One region of the Georgenia phoenicis genome, then DNA from elsewhere that is predicted to be linked to it. Evidence: riboswitches for the same ligand, from Rfam matches in the RefSeq annotation. Region 1 holds a riboswitch; each other region holds the start of a gene.
The links. Region 1 has a riboswitch for S-adenosylmethionine ahead of AA0005_RS01130 (methylenetetrahydrofolate reductase). Riboswitches for the same ligand answer to the same signal wherever they lie in the genome.

Region 1 (6,036 bases):
GACGTCGAGGCCGAGCTCCTCCTGCAGCCGCACGACCCGCGCGATCTCCGCGCGCATCGCGGCGGTGTACTCCTCCGCGCTCAGCTCGCCGCGGCCGTACGCGGCCCGGGCCTTGCGGATCTCGACGGTCTGCGGGAAGGAGCCGATCGTCGTCGTCGGTAGCGGGGGCAGGTCGAGGACCTCGGCCTGCGCAGCGGCCCGCTCGGCGAAGGGCGCGCGCTGCCGGTCGGCGTCGGTGAGGGCGGCGACGCGGTCGCGGACGTCGGCCCGGCGCACGCCGGGGTGCTCGAGGCGGCTGCGACGGCGGTCGGCGGCGGCCACGAAGGCCTCCTTCGCCGCGTCGCGGCCCCGGGTGAGGGCCGTCGCGAGCGCGAGGACCTCCTCGACCTTCTGGTCGGCGAAGGCGAGCCAGCTGCTCAGCTGCGGGTCGAGCCCCGTCTCCGCGCCGACGTCGTAGGGGACGTGCTGGAGGGACGTCGAGGTGGCGACGCACAGGCCACCGTCACGGGCGGCGCCGGGCCGCAGCCCCGCCTCGAGCTCCTGGAGCCGCTCGAGCGCGCCGTCGAGGTCGGTGCGCCACACGTTGCGTCCGTCGACGACCCCCGCGACGACGACGGCGTCCCCCAGCTGCGAGAGCACCTCACCGGAGGGCGCCGCGCCACGGACGAGGTCGACGCCGACGGCCTCGACCCCGGCCCCGGCCAGGACCGGCAGCGCGTCCTCCGCCGGCCCGTAGGCGACGGGGACGAAGAGCGCGGGCCGTTCGGGGCGGGTCGTCTCGGCCGCGAGCACGGTGTAGGCCCGCTCGACGGCGGCGAGCACGCGCTCGCGCGGAACGTCCCAGTCGACGGCGAGCGCCGGCTCCTCGAGCTGCACCCACGGGGCGCCCGCGCCGCCCAGCGCGTGGAGCAGCTCGACGTAGGCCGGGAGCACGTCCTCGAGGCGGTCGAGCGGGGTGAAGCCCTCCGGCGGGGCGGCCGCGGGAGCGGCGCCGTCGGCGGGGTCGGCCTCGGCCACGGCCTTGCTCAGCAGGAGGAAGGTCACCGGCCCAAGGATGACGGGCCGGGTCGTCACGCCCTCGGCCGCCGCCTCGAGGAAGCAGCGCTGGACGCGGTCGTCGGCGAGGCGGAAGCGGGTCTGCGGGCTGATCTCCGGGACGAGGTAGTGGTAGTTCGTGTCGAACCACTTCGTCATCTCCAGCGGCGGCCGCTCCCCGGCTCCCCGGGCCAGGGTGAAGTAGCCGGGCAGGTCGAGGACGCCGTCGTCGTCGAGGAGGTGGGCGAAGCGGGGCGGGACGGCCCCGAGGGTGACGGCGGTGTCGAGCACCTGGTCGTAGAAGCTGAAGTCGGAGGGGATGGAGGCGTCGTCGGCGGCGAGGCCGAGGTCGACGAGGCGCGCGCGCTGGCGGCGGCGCAGCTCCGCGGCGGCGATCTGGAGGTCGTCGAGCTCGCTGCGGCCCGCCCAGAAGGACTCCACGGCCCGCTTGAGCTCGCGCCGTGGCCCGATCCGCGGGTAGCCGAGGATCGTGGCGGCGGGCAGCTGGGGTGCGGTCGGGTCGGTCATCGGGTGGTCCTCGGGCTCGTGGTGGACAGCGGGCGGCGCAGCCGTTCGACGACGTCGAGGGCCGGCCGGTACTGGTTGAAGGTGAACAGGTGAAGCCCGGGCGCGCCAGCGGAGACGACGTCCTCGACGAGCGCGACGGTCGCCTCGATGCCGACGCGGTGGCGCTCCTCGTCGTCGGCCGCGGCGGCGAGCCGCTCGAGGAGCGGCGCGGGCGCGGGGACGCCGGTGAGCTGGGCGAGGCGGGCGAGCCGGCGGGGGTCCGTCGTCGGGATGATGCCGGCGACGACGGGCAGGTACACGCCCACGGCGCGCGCCTCGCTGACGAGGTCGGCGTACGCGGCGGCGTCGTAGAACACCTGGGTGATGGCGAAGTCCGCGCCGGCCTCCTGCTTCTCCAGCAGGGCGGCGACGTCCTGGCCGCGGGTGTGGCTCGAGCCGGCCGGGTAGGCGGCGACGGCGACGCTGAGCACGCCCGTGGTTCCGAAGCGCTCGCGCTCGACCGCGCGGATGAGGGCGACGAGCTCGCTCGCACTGTTGAGCCCGTCGGGGCGCGGGACCCAGGTGTCGGTGCCGGCCGGCGGGTCGCCGCGCAGGGCGAGGAAGTCGCGCACGCCGTCGTCGACGAGCTCGGTGACGTAGCGCTCGAGCTCGGCGCGGGTTGCGTCGACGCAGGTGAGGTGAGCGATCGGGGTCACCGGTGTCTCGGCCAGGATGCGGCGCACGAGCGTGCGGGAGGCGTTCCGGGCGGAGCCGGAGGCTCCGTAGGTGACGGAGAAGAAGTCGGGGCCGGCGGCGGCCAGACGCTCGACCGTCTCCCACGCGGCCGCCTCACTGGCGGGCGTGCGCGGTGGGTAGAGCTCGAAGGACACGGTCGGTCGTCCACGCGGCACAGTCACGAGGCTAGCGGTGCTCAAGAGGTCTCTCCCATCGGACCTGGCGGAAGCACCCGCACCCGCGGACGGGGGGTTGCTGCGGCGTCGACGAGCCAGGACTCTCGGCCGCTCTGGATGGTGGGGCGATCGTCGTGGAGCGTCTGCTGCGTGGGCAAGGACCATCCGACATCCGAGACCTCCGGGCGCGGACGCGCTCGTCGGTGAGACGTCGTAGCGTGGGTCCATGGCCACCCGATGGCACGACGAGGCGATCGGCGCGGAGAAGGTCGCCCGTGCCACCGGCCGCTCCCGCGAGGAGTGGTACGCCCTGCTCGACACCGCCGGGGCCACCGGGTGGAAGCACAAGCAGATCGCGGAGTGGCTCGTCACCGAGCACGACGTCGACGGCTGGTGGGCCCAGAGCCTCACCGTGGGCTACGAGCAGGCGCGCGGGATGCGCCTACCCGGCCAGCGCCCGGACGGCACCTTCGACGCGAACGTGTCCAAGACGGTGGGGCGCGGCGCCGAGGAGGTCTTCGCCCACCTCGTCGACGACGCGCGGCGCGAGGAGTGGCTGCCGGGGTGGCGGGTGGTGAGCGCCAGCGCGTCCAAGCGGGCAAGGCTGACGAACGACGACGGCGCCCGCGTGGTCGTCGAGCTCGCCGCGGCGGGGGAGAAGGTGCGGGTGGCGGTGCAGCACGGGGGCCTGCCCGACCCGGACGCCGTGGCCGAGTGGAAGGACTTCTGGAGAGGGGCGCTCGGCCGCCTCGCCGCGAACGTCGCACCCGCCTGACCTACGCGGTTGTCCTCCGACCTCCCGCCATGGCGCACCTCCGGATGGGGTGAACCGGGGAGGTCACGCCTGGCGCTCACTCCGCGCGTGCGACCTCCAGGGCGCGCCTGCTGGAGGCCAGCAGGGACTCATCCGCGCCGGCCAGCTCGCGCAGCTCGAGGGCACGCGCGAACTGCTCCGCCGCCTCCTCCGGGCGCCCGGCCGTGAAGAGGACCTTGCCGAGGTGCTGGCGCATGACCGCCTCCCACGGGGTGCCCTCGCACTCCGCGACCAGCACGACGTAGTCCTTCCGAGCGGTCTCGAGGTCCCCGAGGTCGCGCGAGCAGTCCGCGAGCAGGGCGCGCACCCGCACTGTCCGCTCCCTGCCCCCGAGCAGCCGCGCGGCGTCGGCGGGCCGCCCGCACCACAGCGCCTCGACCGCGTCCCGGTGGGGGTCGTCCGCCAAGCCACGCCGGAACTCGGGAAGGTCGACGATCCGGGGCAGCTGCGTCGCACCGTCGATCACCCAGCCCCGTCCGCCCGGGAGATCACTCACCGGGCGACCGTACCGCGCCGGAGTGACCGGATAGCGTGGCGGGATGGGGAGACGCACGATCACCAGCGCCGCCGGCCTCGTCCTGCTCGCCGGCCTCGCCGCGGGCTGCGCCGACGCCGCGCCCAGCGACGCCGAGATCGACGAGTGGCTCGAGAGCCGGCCCCAGACCATGGCGGACGACGCCGTGGGAGCGATGTCCTCGGCGATCCACCCGGGCCCCGCGGCCGGCGAGCCGGCCGCCACCCTCAACCTCGGCCAGCCGGCGGACGTCACCGGCCTGCGGGTCGAAGGCCTGGGCGCGGAGAACCTGCTCGTCTCCGTCGCAGTGACGACGGCGGACGGGGAGGAGACGCTCGACCGGACGTTCGCCTGCGCGGACGACCCGCACGAGGAGGAGCTCACGGTACCGGGAGCGCAACGTGTGAGCGTCGAGGCCTTCACGGGCGACGACCACGTGGGCGCCGTCCACATCGAGGTCCTCGGCGAGAGCATCACCCCCGGCTGACCGGGCGACCCGCCGCCGACCTCCCCGGTTACCCTCCGACCTCCCTCCCACACGTGCGGGTGAGGTGAACAGGGGAGGTCACACCAGGCCGGGGCGGTAAGTGCGCTCTCGGCGATAAGTGCGCTCTCGGCGATAAGTGTGCTGTCGGCGGTAAGTGTGCTGTCGGCGCACACAGGGGCCCGGCGGGCTACTGGGGGGAGATCTGGGCGACGACGGCGCGGTGGTCGCTCTCGCCGACCTCGCGGACCGCGGCGGCGTCCACGGTGTAGGCGTCGCCGTCGACGAGGACGTGGTCGATCGGTGCACCGACCAGGCGTGGCTGATCCGCCGGCCAGGTGGCCACACCGCCGACGCCGCCCTCGACGGACGCGTCGACGCAGGAGCCGACGTCGCGCATCGGGGCGTGATCGAGGGTCGCGTTGAAGTCGCCGGCCACGATGACGCCCGGCTCGCTGCGGCAGGGCTCGGTCACGGCCTCGAGGTCGGCGCGCCACTTCTCCATCGCCCGTCCGGGCGCGTGGGGGCTGAAGGGGTGGACGGCCACGAGCACCGGCCCGGAGCCGTCGACCGGCTCCGCGCGGACCGCGCCGTGCGCCGTCTCGGGGGCCGGGGCCTCGGTGTACTCGCCCAGCTCGTCGCTGACGAGCAGCGCCGTCGAGCTGGAGTCCCACTCACCGGTGCGCTCGACGAAGAGCTGGTAGGAACCACCGTCGCGGGAGACCAGCCCCTGGGCGATCCTCCGGGCGCTGTCCTCGGAGGTCTCGGGCAGCACGAGCACGTCCGCGCCGGCGTCGTGCGCGGCCGCGGCCACCTCCTCGGCGCTCGAGCCGCCGCCGAGGGTGTTGAGCGTGAACACCGTGATCGCGCCCTCGCGCGCGGCCGGCAGCTCCTCGTCACCCAGCCCGCGGGACCAGAGCACCCCCGCGTGCCCGACCCCGACGGCGAGCAGCACCACGCCCAGGACCGCGCGACGCGGCCACCGCCGCCCGAGCAGCGCCGCGAGCAGCACGCCCAGGAGCAGCACCCCACCGAGCACGACGAAGCCCGCCACGAGGTAGGGGCGCATGGCAATCGCCTGCGTCACCGGGGCGACGGTCGAGATCCCCAGCCTCGCGGGGTCGAGGGTGAGGACGGCCGCCGCGGCCAGCGCGAGGGTGAGCACCCAGCCGAGAAGCTTGAACACCGAGCCATTGTCACCCGGGCCGGTGGGCCCACCGCGCGGCGTCCCCAGCCCTCACAAGCCGCTCACACACCCTCCGCAGCGGAGCCCCGCGCCGTTCACCGGGAGGAAACGAGGTGTCCCACCGGACACCGATCGGCGAGAATGGTCGACCGTGACCACGGAGCGGGGCGCCGCACAGCACGCCGACGGCGGACGACCGCCCGGGCGAGCCGGCGACGGCACCCGCACGGGCCGCCGTCGTCGTCCCTCCACCCGCCGCCCCGAGCACCGCGGGTACTCCCCCGAGCAGCTCGAGGCGCGCCGCGCCGCCGTCCCGGAGATCCGCTACCCGCTGGAGCTACCCGTCTCCGCCCGCCGCGAGGAGATCGCCGCGGCGATCCGCGACCACCAGGTCGTCATCGTGTCCGGCGAGACCGGCTCGGGGAAGACCACCCAGCTGCCGAAGATCTGTCTCGAGCTGGGCCGCGGCGTCACCGGGATGATCGGGCACACCCAGCCGCGCCGGATCGCCGCCCGCACCGTCGCCGAGCGCATCGCCGAGGAGCTCGACGTCCAGCTCGGCGGCGCCGTCGGCTACCAGGTGCG
Region 2 (6,036 bases), 1.3 Mb from region 1:
CCGAACATCGCCGCGCCGATCATCGTCCAGACCTCCCTCTCGCTCGCCTTCGCGATCCTCTCCGAGGCCTCGCTGTCCTTCCTCGGCCTGGGGGTGCAGCCACCGGAGCCCTCGTGGGGCCGGATGCTCTTCGACGCGCGCGGCTTCCTCGACCAGGCCTGGTGGATGAGCATCTTCCCGGGGGCCGCCGTCTTCGTCACCGTCCTCGCCTGCAACCTCGTGGGCGACGCCCTGCGCGACGTCCTCGACGTCCGCGCCGACACCGGAGGCAAGCCGTGAGCCCCGCCCTCGAGGTCCGCGACCTCCGCGTCCGCATCGGAACCGCCGAGATCGTCGGCGGGGTGAGCTGGTCGGTGGAGCCGGGCCAGACCCTCGGGATCGTCGGTGAGTCCGGATCCGGGAAGTCGATGAGCGTCCTCGCCGCGACCGGGCTCGTCGGTGCGCCGACGGCGCAGGTCACCGGGCAGGTGCTCCTCGGGGACGACGACGGCGGCCCGCGCGACCTCCTCACCCTCTCCCCCGAGGCCCTGCGCCGGGTGCGCGGACGCGGCATCGGCTTCGTCTTCCAGGACCCGGCCACCTCGCTCAACCCCGTCCTCTCGGTCGAGCGGCAGCTCACCGAGGGCCTGGAGGAGCACCTCGGCATGACGCGCCGGGCCGCCACGGCGCGGGCGCTCGAGCTCCTCGAGCTCGTCGGGATCCCGGACCCCGAGCGGCGGCTGCGGTCCTACCCGCACGAGCTCTCGGGAGGCATGCGCCAGCGCGTGATGATCGCGATCGCGCTGGCCTGCGAGCCGAGGGTCCTCATCGCCGACGAGGCGACGACGGCGCTGGACGTCACCATCCAGGCCCAGATCCTCGACGCGGTCCGTCACCTCCAGGAGCGGCTGGGCACGGCGACGGTGTGGATCAGCCACGACCTCGCCGTCGTCGGTGGTCTCGCCGACCACGTGGCAGTCATGTACGGCGGCCAGGTACTCGAGCAGGCCGACGTCCTCACCCTCTTCCGGGAGCGCGCCCACCCGTACACCGAGGGGCTGTTCGCCGCCCGGCCGCGGCTCGGCTCCGGCAACGAGGAGCTCGTGACGATCCCGGGCAGTCCACCGGACCCGCGCGCGCTGCCGCCGGGCTGCGTCTTCTGGGACCGGTGCACCGTGCGCGGCGACGAGCGCTGCGCCACGCAACGACCGGAGCTGCGGGAGGTGGCCCCGGGCCACCGGGTGCGCTCCTTCTACACGACGCCCCGGGAGGCGAGATGACGGTGCCCCTGCTCGAGGTGCGCGAGCTCCAGGTCCGTTTCCCCGTCCCCGCGGTGCGGGGTCTGGGGCGCCAGTGGGTGCACGCCGTCGAGGACGTCTCCTTCACCCTCGACCGGGGCGAGACGCTCGGCCTGGTCGGCGAGTCCGGCAGTGGGAAGTCGACGATCGGGAACGCGCTGCTCAGTCTCGTCACGCCGAGCGCGGGGCGGGTGCTGCTCGACGGTGAGGACGTGCTCGCGGCCCGCGGCCGGCGCCTGCGGCAGCTGCGCCGCCGGGCGGCGATGGTCTTCCAGGACCCGCTCGCCTCCCTCGACCCGCGGCGCACCGTCGCGGAGTCCGTCCGGGAGCCGCTGGAGATCCACGGGCTGCACCGCGGCGCCGCCCGGGGCCGGCGGGTGGCCGAGCTCATGGACCTCGTCGGGCTGCCCGAGCGCTTCCTCGACCACTACCCGCACGAGCTGTCCGGCGGGCAGCGCCAGCGGGTCTCGATCGCGCGCGCCCTTGCAGGGGAGCCCTCGCTCGTCGTCCTCGACGAGGCGACGGCCTCGCTCGACGTGTCCGTCCAGGCACAGATCATGAACCTGCTCCGGGACCTGCAGCGCGAGCTCGGGCTCGCGTACCTCTTCATCTCCCACGATCTCGCCGCCGTGGAGCACATGAGCCACCGCGTGCAGGTGATGTACCTGGGCCGGCTCATGGAGCTCGCCGGACGCGAGCAGATCTACGCCGAGCCGGGGCACCCCTACACGCAGGCGCTCATGTCGGCGATCCCCAAGGACGACCCCGTCGCCGAGCGCGAGCGCCGCCGGATCATCCTCGAGGGCGACATCCCCTCCCCCGTCGACCCGCCCTCGGGCTGCGTCTTCCGCACCCGCTGCCCCCTCGCCGTCGAGGAGTGCGCCCACCACGTGCCGACCGTGACGCTCGGCCCGGGCCACGTGTCCAACTGCGTGCGAGCCGGGGAGCGCGTCCCCGTCGGTTAGGCCGGAGCGAGCGAGACCCCCACGACGCCGGGGCCCGTGTGCGCCCCGACGACGGCGGTCACCTCGCTGCGGACGAGGCTTGTGACCTGCGCGCCCGTCTCCGCCAGCCGCTGCTCGAGCTCGGCGGTGAGGGCGTCGGCCGCCTCCGCGTCGGCGAAGTGGTGGACGGCCACCCGGACGGGCCCGCCGTCGCCGCGCGGGGTGGCGGCACCCGGCCCACCAGCGGCGCGCACGGCGAGCTCGACGATCCGGCGCCGCGTGCGGGCAGCGCCCGGCGCCGTCTCGGTGACGGCGAGACACCCGCCGCGCAGCGCGAGGATCGGACGCACGCCCAGCGCAGAGCCGACGAAGGCGCGTGCCGGGCCGATCCGCCCGCCGCGGGCGAGGTGGCGCAGGTCCGGCACCGCGAAGAGGACGCTGCTGCGGGCGGCAGTCTCCCGCGCCGCCGCGAGGACGCTCTCGACGTCCGCCCCGCCGGCTGCCCGCTCGGCGGCCGCGACCGCGGCGAACCCCGTCCCACCGCCCACGGTGCGCGTGTCGACCACGTGCACCGGCGTGCCACGCCGCTCGGTCACCTCCTCGGCGGCGAGCCGGGCGAGGGCCACCGTCCCCGACAGCTCGGCCGACAGGTGCAGGCACACGACGGCGGAGGCACCGTCGTCGACGGCAGCCTCCATCGCGTCGGTGAGCGCCTGCCGGGAGGGTTGCGACGTCGTCGCCGTGCCGCCGCCACGAAGGTGAGCGGCGAGCTCCTCGCGGCTCAGGGCGTCGTCGGGGTGGTCCACGCCGTCGAGCACGATGCGCAGCGGGACCACGCGGATCCCCAGACGCTCCGCCGTCGCCGGGGACAGGGAGGCCGTGGAGTCGGTGAGGACCGCGACGCCGGGCATCAGCCCATCATCGCATCCGCCCGCGCTCAGGCCGGGACCGGCTGCGCCTCCGCCCCACCTGCCACGCCGACCAGCCCGCGCGCCTGGAGCGCCGGGATGATCCCGCGCAGGAGCCGCTGGACGTCGGCGGGGATGGAGCCGGGCAGGACGACGAAACCGTCCGCCGCACCCGCCTCGAGCCACCGCTCGATGGTCGCGACGACGTCGCCCACCGTGCCGACGGCCTCGAGCGCACCCGCCCAGCCCTCGTCGCCACCGGCGATGTCGGTGAGGAGGTCGGCGCGGGCGCGGGCGGACTCGTAGTCGGCGGCGATGATCGTGCGGAGGTCGACGAGCACGCGGACGGGGCCGCGGCCGGCGGCGCGCGCGGCGGAGCGGACGGCAAAACGCAGCTCCCGCGCCCAGCTCAGGTCGGCCTCCCGGAGGCGGACGACGTCGGCGAGCTCGGCGGCCGCGGGCAGCTCCGACTCCTGCTCGAGCGGCAGGACCACGGTGGGCCGCTGGCTCGAGCGCTCGGCGGTGCTGCGGACGAGGTCCTCGAGGAGGTCACCGAGCTGCGGCAGCGCGGTCACCTGGGCGGTGCCGCCGCGGGCCACCTGCAGACCGGCCCACGAGCCGCTCTTGCGGTTGAACTGTGCGAGCTCGGCGGCCACGGTCGAGTCGGCGCGGCCCAGCTGCACGGTAGGCACGAGGCCCGTGCCGCCGGCGCTGGGGCTGATGCGGCGGGCGGCCACGACCGGGTCGAGCCAGGCGTTGGCGCGGGGTGCGGCGTCGGCGCGGAGGCGGAAGTTCTCGCCGAGGGTGACGAAGGAGACCCCGCCCTTGTGGGCGGCGCGGGCGTAGGAGGCGAGGCGCACGAGGTTCGCCTGCTCGGCCGGGAGACCGGCGGCGGCCTCTCGGTCGTGGGCGGGGGCGCCGAGGCCGGACAAATCCAGGGCGATGGTCGCCGTCGTCGAGGTCGTGGCAGTGGTGCGGGTGGGCAGGAACGCAGCAGTCATGGCAGTACCAATCGAGGTCGCAGCGCCGTGGGGGCGCGGGAAGGACGTGAGACCTGATGCGCCGGGTCCGGCGCCTGGCGTGTCACTCGCCGGCGGCTCGGGGGCTGGATCAGGGGTGACGCGTCAGCGCGGCTCGCGCCGAGGGCGTCGCTTCTCGTATGTCAGGCCGACATACGCGGACGACCGCACATGCACATGCTGCTGCCGCTACGGCTGGTGATCTGCCGGGGGCTGAGGTGCGTGGTCATCCTGGTACGTCCTTCGCGTGCTGGCACCGTCGCGGTGCGCTCCGTTGTCCCGACGGTCACGGGACCAGGTCATCACCCGGGGCACCCGCCGCACGTGGCGGGTTGCCGACCAGCAAGCCGGGGCTTAGCGCACTCGATGTGCGCACTGGTGCTCTGAACCTGAGGCAGACGCTAGCCGGGCCTCACTTCAGGTGTCAACCGTCACCACGGGGAATGTCAGTGGTCGGTCATACGGTGGAGTCATCAGGTCGAGAGCACCGAGGGAGGTGAGCGAGATGGCAGCGACACAGGCTGAGCAGCCCGGTCCCCCGCCCTGGCTCGTGCTCGACGACGGCCCGGCCGAGCTGCCTCCCCTCCCGCCGGACCCGCTCCCGCCGGGCGCCGGACCGGACGAGCGCTGGGCCACGGAGATCCCCGTCGAGGACGACGGCCCCGACGAGCTCCCTCCTCTTCCTCCCGACCCGCTCGGGTACCGCGCCACGATGGACGACGACGGCGCAGAGCTGGGCCGGCTGCTCACCTCCCTGGCACCGGGGCCGGGTCTCGCTGCAGCACTCGAGGCGCTGACCCCACGCGGTGTCGGCCTGTACGACCTGGTCGAGATGGTCGCCGGCTACCAGCGGCTGGCGTCCTGGGCCACGGCCCGAGCCACCGAGCTCAGCGGAGCCCTGGCCGGCCGGCCGGGCGTCAACCCGCACCACCCCCTGCCGGGCGGCAAGATCGCCACGGACAGCGCGGCCGCCGAGCTCGCCCCGCGGCTGGGGATCACCCGCTTCGCGGCGCGGCGCATGGTGGGGGACGCCTTCCTCTACCGGGACAAGCTCGACCAGACGGCCGCGGCGCTGCGCACCGGCCTCATCGACCCCGTCAAGGCCGCGGTGCTCACGCGTCGCCTCGCGGATCAGCCGGCGGACGTCGCGTGGGAGGTCCAGCGGGTGGTCCTGCCCGACGCTCCGCACCAGTCTCCGGCGCAGCTCACCCGGGCGGTGGAGAAGGCGATCATCGCGATCGACCCGAGCCGGGCGGTCCAGCGGCACCGCCGGGCACGCGAGCAGCGGCGGGTGGACCACCCGCGCCCGCTGCCCGACGGCATGGCCTCGATCCACGCGTTCCTGCCCGCCACGGACGCAGCGGGCTTCGACCTCGCCCTCGAGGCCGCGGCCCGCAGTGCCAAGGCGGCCGGCGACAGCCGCACGATCGACCAGCTCCGCGCCGACGCCTTCGGTCTCATGGGCCACACCGCGTTGGAGCTGGGCTACATCGGCCTGCCGCAGCAGCCGAGTGCCGCGCCGGCCACGGAGGCGGGTGGGGACGGGCAGGTCGGCGGCGCCGGCGTGGCCGCCCTGCGCGGCGACGGCGACGACGGGGCCGTTCAGACGGACGACGGCACCGACGCCGCCGTGCCCGACACCCCGTCGGCCGCCACCGGCACACCCGACCTGCAGCCCGTCAGCGACTACCTCCGGATGTTCTACATGCCGGTCGGCACCATCGGCGGCAGGCGTGCCGTCATCCGGGTGGACGTGCCGCTGTCGGTCCTCGTCCTCCCGCCGGAGACGCAGGGAGCCTTCCCCGCCGTCGGCGAGTGCTGGGAGCACCTCGTCGAAGACACCGACGAGGCCTCAGGGGCGAGCTCTGCCCACGACCCTCCAGGGGAC
Region 3 (6,036 bases), 210 kb from region 1:
CCGGCCGCGCCTCCCAGCTCGGCATCGTCATCAAGGGCCCGGAGATCCTCGAGTCCACCCGGCGGATCGACACCATCGTGCTCGACAAAACCGGCACGGTGACCGAGGGCCGCATGGAGCTCGCCGACGTCACCGGGGACCGCGCCGAGGTGCTGCGCCTGGCCGGCGCGGTCGAGGCCGCCAGCGAGCACCCCATCGCGCAGGCCGTCGCCGCCGGTGCGCGCGCCGAGCTCGGCGACCTCCCCGAGGTCATCGGCTTTGCCAACCACGCCGGCCGCGGGGTCGGCGGGACCGTCGAGGGCCGCACCGTCCTCGTCGGCCGCCCCGCCTGGCTCACCGAGCAGGGCGTCACCGTGCCCGACGGCGTGACCCGGGACCACCGGGACGCCGAGCGGACCGGGGCGACCGCCGTCGTCGTCGCGTGGGACGGGACCGCCCGCGGCGTCCTCGCCGTCCGCGACACCGTCAAGGCGACCTCCGCCGAGGCGGTGGCCCGGCTCCGGGAGCTGGGCGTGCGGCCGATGCTCCTCACCGGGGACAACCGGGCCACCGCCGAGGCCGTGGCCCGCGAGGTCTGGATCCCGGCCGAGGACGTCATCGCCGAGGTGCTGCCCGAGGACAAGCTCGACGTCGTCGCCCGGCTCCAGCGCGAGGGCCGGGTCGTCGCGATGGTGGGCGACGGCGTCAACGACGCCGCGGCCCTCGCGCAGGCCGGGCAGCAGGGCCTGGGCCTGGCGATGGGCACCGGCACGGACGTCGCGATCGAGGCCAGCGACATCACGCTCGTCACGGGCGACCTCCGCGCCGCCCCGACGTCGATCGCCGTCTCCCGCGCGACCCTGCGGGTGATCAAGCAGAACCTGTTCTGGGCCTTCGCCTACAACGTCGCGGCCATCCCGCTGGCGGCGCTGGGGCTGCTCAACCCGATGATCGCCGGTGCCGCGATGGCGGCCAGCTCGGTCATCGTCGTCGGCAACTCCCTCCGCCTCCGCCGCGCGGGCTAGCTAGCCGCGGCACAAAGCGCCGACAGCAGAGTTGTTCCTGGAACAACTCTGCTGTCGGCGTGAGGGGCGAGGGCGCCGCCTGTCAGAAGGCGGCGATGATCTCGCCGGCGGGCCAGCGCTCGGTGATGAAGTCGCGGACCTCGTCGGAGTGCAGCGCCTCGTCCAGGGCGAGGATCGCCTCGCTCTCGGCGTCCTCGGTGCGCACGGCGAGGAGGTTGGCGTAGGGGTTGCCCTCGCCGGACTCGAGGACGATCGCGTCCTCGGCCGGGTTGAGGTCCGCCTCGAGGGCGTAGTTGCCGTTGATGACGGCGGCGTCGAAGTCCTGGAGGCTGCGGACCAGCTGGGCGGCCTCGAGCTCGGCGAGCTCGATGTTCTTCGGGTTGTCCGCGACGTCGAAGATCGTCGGGTCCTCGACGTCCTCGGCCAGGGTGAACAGCCCCTCGGCGGCGAGCAGCTGCAGCGCTCGGGCCTGGTTGGCCGGGTCGTTGGGCACGCCCACCTGGGCGCCGTCGGGCAGCTCGTCGAGCGAGGTGAGGGTGTCGGAGTAGACGCCGTAGGGCTCGATGTGGACGCCCTCGAACGCGGTGAAGTCGTAGCCCTTCTCCTCCACCTCGGCCTCGAAGTAGGGCAGGTGCTGGAAGAAGTTCGCGTCGAGCTCGCCCTCGGCGAGCTGGACGTTGGGCTGGACGTAGTCGGTGTACTCGACGGTCTCGAGGGTGAAGCCGGCGTCCTCGGCGAGGTTGTCCTGGACGAACTCGAGGATCTCGGCGTGCGGCGTCGGGCTGGCGCCGACGACGATCGTCGTCACCTCCCCCTCGGCGGCCGGGGTCTCCTCAGCGCTGTCGTCGGCGGCGTCGCCGCAGGCGGCGAGGGTGAGGGCGGCGACGCCGGCGAGGACGGCGAGCCGCGCGGTGCGGGTGGAGGTCATGGGGGTTCCTTTCGTGGGGACGCTCAGCGGTGGTCGACGAGTCGCGCGACCCGGTCACCGAGCATCTGGACAAGCTGGACGAGGACGATGATCACGACGACGGTCACGACCATGACGTCGGTCTGGAAGCGGTTGTAGCCGTGGTTGATGGCCAGGGCGCCGAGGCCGCCGGCGCCGAGCGCGCCAGCCATCGCGGAGTAGCCGATGAGGGTGATGACCGTGACGGTGATGCCGCCGACGATCGCGGGCAGCGCCTCGCGCACGAGCACCCCGCCGACGATCGCGAGCCGGGAGGCGCCGACCATCTGCGCCGCCTCCACCTTCCCGGCGTTGACGTCCCGCACGGCCGTCTCGACGAGCCGCGCGAAGAAGGGGATCGCGCCGAGGGTCAGCGGGACGACCGCCGACTGCCACCCGAAGGTGGTGCCGGTGAGCAGCCGCGTCAGCGGGAGGATCGCGATCATGAGGATGATGAAGGGGAAGGAGCGCCCGACGTTGACGACGACGGCGAGCGCCGCGTTGACGACGCGGCTGGGACGCAGGCCCCCGGGAGACGTCGCGACGAGCGCGAGCCCGAGCGGCAGGCCGAGGAGCACGGTGAGCAGGGAGGACAGCCCGCTCATGTAGATGGTCTCGAGGGTGGCCTCGGGCAGCTGCTCGGTGATGACCCGGTTGTCGAGCGCGTCCTGGAACCAGCTCATGCCGCCACCTCCTCGACGTGGACGCCGACGGCGCGCAGCCGGGTCACGGCGTCGGCCGCCACCCCCGCGGGGACGACGACGCGCAGCCGGCCGACCCGGCTGCCGGCGAGGGTCTCGATGGTGCCGGAGGAGACGTCGACGTCCTCGAGGGCGGCGACGGCGGCGAGCACCCGCCCGGCGGGCACCTCGCCGGCGAAGGACACCTCGAGGGTGACCCGGCCGGTGGCGGGTGGCTCCGGGGGCAGGGAGACGAGGGCGCGGGCGAGACGGGAGCCGTGCTCCCCCGCGACCTCGGCGATCGCGCCGGTCTGCGCCACACGGCCGCGGTCGAGGAGCGTCACCGAGTCGCAGACCTCGCGCACCACGGACATCTCGTGGGTGATGATGAGGACGGTGATGCCCAGCCGGTCCCGGACGTCGCGGATGAGCCCGAGGATCTGGCGGGTGGTGTCGGAGTCGAGGGCCGAGGTGGGCTCGTCGCACAGCAGGACGGCCGGCTCGGCGGCGAGCGCCCGGGCGATGCCCACGCGCTGCTTCTGCCCGCCGGACAGCTGGGCGGGGTAGGCGTCGCCGCGCCCGGCGAGGCCGACGAGCTCGAGCAGCTCACGCACCCGCTCCTGCCGCTCGGCGCGCGGGACGCCGGCCACCCGCAGCGGGTAGGCGACGTTCTGCGCCGCCGTGCGCGCCTCGAGGAGGTTGACGTGCTGGAAGACCATGCCGATGCGCCGGCGCTGGCGGCGCAGCTCGCGCTCGCCGAGGCCGCTGAGCGCGACCCCGTCGATGGCGACCGTGCCGGATGTGGGCCGCTCGAGGGCGGTGAGGCAGCGGATGAGCGTCGACTTCCCGGCGCCGGACTCGCCGACGATCCCGTGGACGGCGCCGCGCGGCACCTCGAGATCGATCCCGTCGAGCGCGACGACCTCCTGGCCACCCCGGCCGGGGTAGACCTTGCGCAGGCCGGTCAGACTGATCACGGGATTCCTCCATCGGTCCTGGCGGGAGCACCCGTTGGAGCGGGTTGCTGCAGCGTCGACGAGCCAGGTCTCTCGGCTGCTCTGGATGGTGGCGCCACCGTAGGGTCGGCGCCTCCCAGGGACCCACCGATGTCCACCATGCGAGATGCGAGCCCCGCTCGCGCAGGACCACGGCTGCTATAACCGCCCCATGGAGACGACGCCCCGCCGGCTGCGGGCCGAGGTGTGGATCGTCCTGGGCCTGTCGCTGGGCCAGTCCGCCCTCTACGCCGTCGTCAACCTCGCCGCCCGGCTCACCGCGGACACCCCGCTGCGGGACCAGGCCACGGCGCTCAACCCCTCCCGCTCGGCGCGCCCCTACCTCGACCTCACCTACCAGCTGCTCAGCCTCGGCTTCGCGGTCGTGCCCGTGGCGCTCGCGCTGTTCCTCCTCAGCGAGCCGGGCCGCCGCGCCACCGCCCGCATCGGGCTCGACCTGGCCCGCCCCGGCCGGGACCTCGCCGTCGGCACCGGGCTGGCGGCCCTCATCGGCATCCCCGGTCTCGGCCTGTACGCCCTCGGCCGCGCGCTGGGCCTCACGGTCGAGGTCCAGGCCGCGACCCTCGACCAGCACTGGTGGGCGGTGCCCGTCCTCGTCCTCGCGGCGCTGAAGAACGCCCTGGTCGAGGAGGTCGTCGCGGCCGGCTACCTCGTCGAGCGCCTCGAGCAGCTCGGCTGGCGTGCCCCGGCGGTCGTCACCGCGAGCGCCCTGCTGCGCGGGACCTACCACCTCTACCAGGGCATCGGGCCGGGGCTGGCGAACGTCGCCATGGGCGTGGTCTTCGCCGAGTACTACCGCCGCCGACGGCGGACCATGCCGCTCGTCGTCGCCCACACCCTGCTCGACGTCGTCGCCTTCGTCGGCTACGCCCTCCTGCCGGCCGAGCTGCTCGCCGCCCTCGGCGTCAGGTAGGGCTGCTCGCCGCCCTCGGCGTCAGGTAGGGCTGATCGCACACCGGTCGGTTCCGGGGAGCGGCGGGGGTCAGCCCCTAGACTCGGGCGCATGACCGATCGGCCGGGTGACGCCATGCCCGCGCCCACCCGCCTCGCGGCCCAGGGACGGGAGGCACCGCGCCGGAAGGTGCTGCTCGTCGACGCACCGGCCACCCGCGTCCGCCGCCCCCGTGACGTCCTCGAGCTCGTCCTCTCGGCGCTCGGGATCGCCGTCGTCCTCCTCCTCGCGGTCTACGCGCACGCGACCGCGATCGGCGTGACCGAGGACGTCCAGTCCGCGGTCGCCCTCGTGCTGCGCGAGATCCTCCTGCTGCCGGTCACCGTCCTCGAGGGTGTCGCTACCTTCATCCTGCCGCTCTTCGTCATCGCCATGCAGCTCGTCCGCCGCCGGTGGCGAGCCGTCCTCGAGGCGCTCGCGGCCGCCGCCGTCGCCGGGGCAGTCACCCTGGGCGCGGTCCTCCTGCTCGACACCTACGGGCCCACCGCGCTGTCCGTCGGGCTGACGATCACCTCCGAGGGCGACGCCGTCGTCGCGATGAACCCGCTCGTCGCGGCGCTCGCCGCGCTGCTCACCACCGTCGGCACCCGCGCGCACCGGCCCACGGTGCGGTGGTCGTGGAACCTCCTGTGGGTCGTCCTCGCGCTCACCGTCATCCGCGGCGCGCTCACCCTCCCGGGGGCGGTCGTCACCGTCCTCATCGGCCGCGCCGTCGGGCTGGCCGGGCGCTACGCCGTCGGCGTCATCAACGAGCGCGCCGAGGGCATCGCCCTGGTCCAGGGCGTCCGGCGGGCCGGCCTCGACCCGGTGAAGGTCGTGCGCCTGGACCCCGTCGAGGGGGACGTCGGCGCGTGGACCGTCACGACCTCCTCCCCCATCGGCTTCACCGAGCGCCCCGGGGAGGTCGAGAGCCCCGACGGCGTGCCCACCTGGCCCGGCTCCTCCCGCGGGAGCGACTCGATCGTGCCGGACGTGCTCACCGACCCCTTCGCCGTCGTCGCCTCCTCCGCGAGCCCTGACGGCGTCAGCCTCGACCCCGTGAGCGCGCACCGCGTGTACTCGGTGTGGGACACCGAGGGACGGCGCTGGTACGTCACCGTGCTCGACGGCGACCGGCAGGTCGTCGGCTACCTCTCCTCCCTGTGGTCCCGGCTGCGGGTACGCGGCCTGCAGCGGCGCCGCGCGACCTCCCTGCGCGACGCCGCCGACCGCGCCGCCCTCCTCGCATACGCCACCGAGCGCGCCGGGGTCCACACCCCGCCCCTCGTCGGGATGGCAGAGTCGCGCGACTCCGTCCTCATGGTCACCGCGCACATCGCCGGTGCGCGCCGGCTCAACGACATCCCCGCCGAGGAGGTGAGCGACGAGCTGCTCGACGAGCTGTGGGGCCAGCTGTGCACCGCCCACACCGCCGGCATCGCCCACCTCGACCTCAGCG

Region 2: another riboswitch for S-adenosylmethionine. It lies ahead of AA0005_RS07030 (hypothetical protein); the one in region 1 lies ahead of AA0005_RS01130 (methylenetetrahydrofolate reductase).
Region 3: another riboswitch for S-adenosylmethionine. It lies ahead of AA0005_RS02130 (methionine ABC transporter ATP-binding protein); the one in region 1 lies ahead of AA0005_RS01130 (methylenetetrahydrofolate reductase).

The regions. Positions count from the first base shown of each region.
Region 1 is NZ_CP154855.1:215,847-221,882, forward strand. It holds gene metE (5-methyltetrahydropteroyltriglutamate--homocysteine S-methyltransferase) at 1-1,563, opposite strand, end outside; gene AA0005_RS01130 (methylenetetrahydrofolate reductase) at 1,560-2,453, opposite strand; SAM riboswitch class I at 2,485-2,577, opposite strand; gene AA0005_RS01135 (DUF4287 domain-containing protein) at 2,680-3,228, shown strand; gene AA0005_RS01140 (tetratricopeptide repeat protein) at 3,305-3,763, opposite strand; gene AA0005_RS01145 (hypothetical protein) at 3,807-4,268, shown strand; gene AA0005_RS01150 (endonuclease/exonuclease/phosphatase family protein) at 4,456-5,451, opposite strand; gene hrpA (ATP-dependent RNA helicase HrpA) at 5,603-6,036, shown strand, end outside.
Region 2 is NZ_CP154855.1:1,481,896-1,487,931, reverse strand. It holds gene AA0005_RS07050 (ABC transporter permease) at 1-279, shown strand, start outside; gene AA0005_RS07045 (ABC transporter ATP-binding protein) at 276-1,259, shown strand; gene AA0005_RS07040 (ABC transporter ATP-binding protein) at 1,256-2,242, shown strand; gene AA0005_RS07035 (DegV family protein) at 2,239-3,132, opposite strand; gene AA0005_RS07030 (hypothetical protein) at 3,159-4,130, opposite strand; SAM riboswitch class IV at 4,414-4,538, opposite strand; gene AA0005_RS07025 (DUF222 domain-containing protein) at 4,654-6,036, shown strand, end outside.
Region 3 is NZ_CP154855.1:425,098-431,133, reverse strand. It holds gene AA0005_RS02145 (heavy metal translocating P-type ATPase) at 1-1,004, shown strand, start outside; gene AA0005_RS02140 (MetQ/NlpA family ABC transporter substrate-binding protein) at 1,087-1,932, opposite strand; gene AA0005_RS02135 (methionine ABC transporter permease) at 1,956-2,633, opposite strand; gene AA0005_RS02130 (methionine ABC transporter ATP-binding protein) at 2,630-3,607, opposite strand; SAM riboswitch class I at 3,614-3,699, opposite strand; gene AA0005_RS02125 (CPBP family intramembrane glutamic endopeptidase) at 3,798-4,559, shown strand; gene AA0005_RS02120 (lysylphosphatidylglycerol synthase domain-containing protein) at 4,650-6,036, shown strand, end outside.